Regions from separate parts of the Blautia sp. Marseille-P2398 genome, predicted to be linked through region 1. Evidence: predicted binding sites of a transcription regulator. Region 1 holds the regulator's gene; the other holds the start of a gene.
What was found. Region 1 encodes HrcA, which represses chaperone genes, less so after heat shock. Its sites were predicted from a motif close to TGTTAGCACTCNNNNNNNNNGAGTGCTAACA; they were not measured.
Positions count from the first base shown of each region.

Region 2: groES (co-chaperone GroES) is a predicted target of HrcA. The motif match lies at 1,991-2,021, and genes of this name have one in related genera.

Region 1 covers NZ_CAXSTD010000018.1:45,944-49,377, forward strand. The annotation lists gene uvrB (excinuclease ABC subunit UvrB) at 1-827, shown strand, start outside; gene hrcA (heat-inducible transcriptional repressor HrcA) at 1,472-2,512, shown strand; gene grpE (nucleotide exchange factor GrpE) at 2,530-3,174, shown strand; gene dnaK (molecular chaperone DnaK) at 3,235-3,434, shown strand, end outside.
Region 2 covers NZ_CAXSTD010000006.1:184,955-188,388, forward strand. The annotation lists gene groL (chaperonin GroEL) at 1-1,469, opposite strand, end outside; gene groES (co-chaperone GroES) at 1,601-1,885, opposite strand; gene codY (GTP-sensing pleiotropic transcriptional regulator CodY) at 2,301-3,086, opposite strand.

The DNA.
Region 1 (3,434 bases):
TCATGTTTGTATCCGCCACTCCGGGACAATATGAGTATGATCATGAACTCCTCCGTGCAGAACAGATCATTCGTCCAACCGGACTTCTGGATCCGAAAGTAGAAGTCCGCCCCATTGAAGGCCAGATCGATGATCTGATCGGAGAAGTAAACAAAGAAGTGTCAAAGAAACACAAAATCCTGATTACCACCCTCACCAAAAGAATGGCAGAAGACCTGACAGAATATATGAAAGAAGTAGGAATCAGAGTCCGTTACCTCCATTCCGATATTGATACCTTAGAGCGTGCCCGCATCATCCGGGATATGCGTCTGGATGTCTTTGATGTTCTGGTAGGAATCAACCTCCTTCGAGAAGGCCTGGACATCCCGGAAATCACCCTGGTAGCAATCCTAGATGCAGACAAAGAAGGTTTCCTCCGTTCCGAAACCTCCCTCATCCAGACCATCGGACGAGCTGCCCGAAACAGCGAAGGTCACGTGATCATGTACGCAGACAACATGACCGATTCCATGCACAAAGCCATCACCGAAACCAACCGCCGCCGAACCATCCAGGAAGCCTACAACAAAGAACACGGAATCACTCCGACTACTATCAAAAAAGCAGTCCGCGACCTCATCGCCGTATCCAAAGCAGTAGCCGAAACCGAAGTCCGACTCCAGAAAGACCCAGAGTCCATGACCCGTAAAGAACTCACCAAACTCATCGCCCAGGTAGAAAAACAAATGCGCGCCGCAGCCGCAGACCTCAACTTTGAACAGGCCGCCGAACTACGTGATAAAATGATCGACCTGAAAAAGAACCTTGACGCTCTTGATAAATAGAACAAATGACCTGAAACAAGAAAATACTAATTGCGGTCAAGCCTGCGAGAAGAAAAGAATGACCTAAAACAGGAAAATAATAATTGCGGTCAAGCCTACGAGAAGAAAAGAATGACCTGAAACAGAAAAAGAACAATTACAGTCAAATCTGTGAGAGAAAAAGAATGATCTGAAACAGGAAAATAATAATTGCGGTCAAGCCTGCGAGAAGAAAAGAATGACCTGAAACAAGAAAATGATAATTACGGTCAAGGCTATAAGAAGAAAAGAATGACCTGAAACAAGAAAATAACAATTGCAGTCAAGCCTATGAGAAGAAAAGAATGACCTGAAATAGGAAAAGAAAAATTACAGTCAAGGCCAGGGCAGGAAAAGAATGACCTGAAACAGGAAAAATATTTTTATGGTCAATTCCAGAACAGGTTACAAGTAATATGAGATAAAAAATGATGTTACAGTCAATTTCTCACAGCATTCTTTTCATCAAATCAAATAAATAATATTGTTATGAAATAACAAAAAATTCACAAAATAATATTGACAAACCAAATCAAGAGTGCTATCTTATGAGCATAAGGTGTTAGCACTCCTAAAACATGAGTGCTAACAAACCAAAAACAAAGGCAGTAAAGGAGTGGAACTTCATGGATCAGGAATTAGATGATCGTAAAAAGAAAATACTAAAAGCCATCATCAAAACCTACATGGAAACAGGCGAACCGGTGGGTTCCCGGACCATTTCCAAGTTTGCAGATTTAAATGTAAGCTCTGCCACCATCCGGAATGAGATGTCAGACCTGACAGATATGGGATATATCGTACAGCCCCACACCTCAGCCGGAAGAATTCCTTCTGATAAAGGTTATCGCCTCTACGTAGACGAGCTGATGAGAGAAAAGGAATCAGAGGTTCAGGAAATCAAAGATCTCATGATCGAGAAAACCGATAAAATGGACAAAATGCTGAAGCAGGTAGCAAAGGTACTGGCCTCCAATACCAACTATGCAACAATGATCTCTGTTCCACAGTACAGCGGAAGCAAGATTAAATTCATCCAGCTTTCCCGTGTGACACCCCTTCAGCTTGTGGCAGTAGTAGTGAGTGATAACAATGTCATCCGAAACCAGATCATCAATCTGGATGAGGAGATGGACGATCAGACAATCCTGAAATTAAATCTTCTTCTTAACACCAACTTAAATGGGGTGCCCATTCAGGATATCAACCTGGGAATGATTGCCCGCCTGAAAGAACAGGCAGGTGTACATGGCTCTGTGGTTGGCACAGTCCTTGATGCAGTGGCAGACACCATCCAGGTAGACGAAGACGATATGCAGATATATACTTCAGGAGCAACCAACATTTTCAAGTATCCGGAGCTTGCAGACACAAGCAAAGCGAGCGAGCTGATTTCAGCATTTGAAGAGAAGCAGGATCTGGTAGACCTGGTGAAAGAGAGAATGTCTGATACAGAGAACACAGGAATTCAGGTGTACATTGGTGATGAAATGCCGGTGCAGACCATGAAAGACTGCAGTGTAGTCACAGCCACTTACGAACTTGGAAAAGGAATGCATGGTACCATCGGTATCATCGGTCCCAAGCGTATGGATTATGCAAACGTAGTTGACAGCCTGAAGGCTTTGAAAGTCCAGCTGGACGAACTGATTAAGAAAGAGAGTTAGAAAGGCGGTAATAGAGAGTGTCAGAAGAAACAAAGAACACAGCTCAGGAAGAAGAGACAACAGATACTCCGGTAACAGAAGAAACTGTTGAGAATGAACCTGAAGTTGTAGAGAACGGCGAAGCAGAAACAGAGGAAATCCCGGTAGAGGACGGAGACGAGGAAGCTTCCCAGGATGACAAGAAAGACAGCAAATCAAAAACTTCTTTCTTCGGCAAGAAGAAAAAAGAAAAAGATAAATTTGAACAGCAGATTGAAGAACTTACAGACAGGCTGAAACGAAACATGGCTGAATTCGATAACTTCCGTAAGAGAACGGAGAAAGAGAAATCCAGCATGTATATCATCGGAGCCAAGGACATAGTTGAGAAAATGCTTCCGGTTGTGGATAACTTCGAGAGAGGTCTTGCACAGGCACCTGAAGGAGATTCTTTTGCAGATGGCATGAAGATGATCTATAAACAGCTGATCACCACATTAGATGAGCTGGGCGTGAAACCGATTGAAGCAGTGGGTAAGGAATTTGATCCGAACTTCCACAATGCAGTAATGCATGTGGAGGATGAAGAAGCTGGTGAGAATATTGTGGTAGAAGAATTCCAGAAGGGTTACACCTACAAGGATTTCGTAGTCCGCCACAGTATGGTAAAAGTAGCCAACTAATTTACATGAAAATATAGAATATATCAAATCTAGTTGAAAATAAACAGGAGGAACAAGATTATGGGAAAAATCATTGGTATTGACTTAGGTACAACAAACAGCTGTGTAGCCGTAATGGAAGGCGGACAGCCAACAGTTATCGCTAATACAGAAGGCGCAAGAACAACACCATCAGTTGTCGCTTTCACAAAAACAGGAGAACGTCTTGTAGGTGAACCTGCAAAACGTCAGGCAGTAACAAACGCAGAGAGAACAATCTC
Region 2 (3,434 bases), on a different contig from region 1:
TCGCTTACCATGTCTACATATCTTTCATTCAGAGCATCGAAACCGATTCCTGGTTCGGATTCTCTTACTTTGTTGATGATTACGGAACCTTCAAGTCCTGCATTTGCAGAAATACGGAACAGAGGAGCTTCCAGAGCTTTCAGGATGATATTTGCACCTGTCTTCTCGTCACCTTCCAGAGTTGCTGCAAGTTTTGCAACTTCTTTGGATGCGTGGATGTAAGCAGATCCACCACCTGCGATGATACCTTCTTCTACTGCTGCTCTTGTAGCTGCAAGAGCATCTTCCAGACGAAGCTTCGCTTCTTTCATTTCTGTCTCAGTGGAAGCACCAACACGGATAACAGCTACGCCGCCAGCCAGTTTTGCAAGTCTTTCCTGTAATTTTTCTTTATCAAATTCAGATTTTGTTTCTTCAATCTGTCCACGGATCTGAGCAACACGGTTTGCGATTGCATCTTTGTCACCCATACCGTCAACGATAACTGTGTTCTCTTTTGCAACTTTAACAGATTTTGCACGTCCTAACTGCTCCATAGTTGCGTCTTTCAGTTCCAGACCAACTTCTTCGGAGATTACCTGGCCGCCTGTAAGGATTGCGATATCCTGAAGCATTTCTTTTCTTCTGTCACCATATCCCGGAGCTTTGACAGCTACTACCTGGAAGGTTCCTCTTAATTTGTTTACAATCAGAGTTGTAAGAGCTTCTCCCTCTACATCTTCAGCAATGATAAGAAGTTTCGCACCAACTTTTACGATCTGCTCCAGTAATGGAAGGATTTCCTGGATGTTGCTGATCTTCTTGTCTGTGATCAGGATATATGGATCTTCCAGATTTGCTTCCATTTTTTCCATATCTGTTGACATATATGCGGATACATATCCACGATCGAACTGCATACCTTCTACAAGGTCAAGTTCTGTGTGCATTGTCTTGGATTCTTCTACTGTGATAACGCCGTCTTTGGAAACTTTTTCCATAGCATCTGCTACTAATTGTCCAACAGTCTCATCGCTTGCGGAAATAGATGCAACGTTTGCAATCTGTTTCTTGCCGCTGATTGTCTGGCTCATGTTCTTGATTGCTTCTACAGCTACATCTGTAGCTTTCTTCATTCCTTTTCTGAGGATGATCGGGTTAGCGCCTGCTGCCAGGTTTCTCATTCCTTCGTGAACCATAGCCTGTGCAAGAACAGTAGCTGTTGTTGTACCATCACCTGCTACATCGTTTGTTTTGGAAGCAACTTCTTTGATCAGCTGTGCGCCCATGTTTTCGAATCCGTCTTCCAGTTCAATTTCTTTTGCGATTGTAACACCGTCGTTTGTGATAAGCGGAGCACCGTATGGTTTGTCAAGAACTACGTTTCTTCCTTTCGGTCCTAATGTTACTCTTACTGTATCAGCTAATTTATTTACACCAGCTTCAAGAGCTGCTCTGGCTTCTGCGCCGAATTTAATTTCTTTTGCCATGATAATATGACCTCCTGATTCAAATTTTGATCTCTATGAATTCTTTCTGATACTTAGCCGGTATTTCATGTTACATCCTGTAAATATTATCTTATAAGTATCTTCATTTATGTTTTCTATTTTGATATTGCTTATTTAACAATTGCAAGAATATCATTCTGTTTTACGATAATGTATTCTGTGCCATTCATCTTTACTTCTGTTCCTGAATATTTGGAGTAGATAACTTTATCACCTACAGCTACTTCCATTTTTACTTCTTTGCCGTCAACAACTCCGCCAGGTCCTACAGCTACAACTTCTGCCTGCTGTGGTTTCTCCTGTGCCTGTCCCGGAAGAACGATTCCGGATTTTGTTGTTTCTTCTGCTTCAACCTGTTTTAATACAACTCTGTCACCTAAAGGTACTAATGTCATGATCTATATCCTCCTTTATTCTCCAACCTGGAATCTCTGTTACCGTCTCTGCTATTCTTAATATCCGGTAACTGTTTCGGCACTCTGTCTGATTCTGCCGATTTTTGCTAGCACTCATTTACTTTGAGTGCTAATCACTGTCCTTATATTATTGAAAATGAGTCGATTTCGCAAGTGCTTTTATCATTATAAAATAATCTATATTCTCCTTTTTACTTATATATACTCTTTTTTTCTTTTGTTTTCTTAATTTACAAATAATTTTGTCATATCTTCCTTGTCTTTCGCACTCAATTGAATTGTCTTCAAATACATTAATTAAGAGGCTTGCTATAATTCCTGTAACATAATAAAAAGACCGTCCACCATACAGCAGACAGCCTTCTTGCATTCATTATTTATGGAAGCTTCTATATCAGGATTTCTTATTTCTCTGAGCTTTAATCTCTTCCAGTTCATCAAAGATGACTTCATTCAGCACTTTAATGTAGGTTCCTTTCATACCGGAAGATCTGGATTCGATCACACCGGCACTTTCAAACTTCCTCAAAGCGTTTACGATAACAGATCTGGTGATTCCCACGCGGTCTGCGATCTTACTTGCAACCAGGATTCCCTCATCTCCGTCAAGTTCATCAAAAATATGGATGATTGCCTCCAGTTCGGAGAAAGATAAAGTATTAAAGGCAGATTTCACTACCTGCTGCTTTCTGTCCTCCTCAGCATTCTCCTCATGAACCGCTCTCATCATCTCAAGCCCTACAACGGTTGTTCCATATTCACTGACAATAATATCTTCAATATCATATGGTTTCTCATAACGATACATAAATACAGTACCCAGTCGTTCCCCTGCAATATCTATCGGATTAATGATTCCCTGATAACTGCTTGATACATGTTCAAATCCCAGTGTCTGAAGATTTACATTCTCTTTTGTTGACAGGACACCCAGAAATCTCTCGTTTAACAGGGAATCTACATATCCGCCAACCTTGTCCTCGATCAATTCAGTGATCTCCTCTACTCCCGGGCATAAACTGACACCCAGAACCTTTCCTTTTTTACTGAGAACCAGAATGTTGGAACTCAGTGTCTCCATCAGAACCTGACAGATGTCATTAAATACCACTTTGCTGGAACTGCTGTTATGCAGAAGTTTATTAATTTTTCTTGTTCTATCCAGCAGCTGAACACTCATATTGTCCTCCTTTCACCCTGTACATATCCGAAATCTTTCTGTCATTATTTCATAAATGAGCAGTCACTTTCTTTTGCTCGCAAGGAAGATTCAGACACACACGGTCATTAACATTACTGATACTTTGATTTTACACGTTTTAAAGTCAAATTACAAGACAAATTTTACTATTTTTTTATTTATTTTTGCTTTTCTGAAAATAGATTCCTTTTATAATATTATTCAATAAATATCATCATCAAAAATTCAAAGGATTGAAGACAAAAAATCAGAAAGTCACTGACTGTAAGACAAAAAACGGAACTGTTGCATTAATGAAATTCATTTTCAACTGCTGCAACAGTCCCA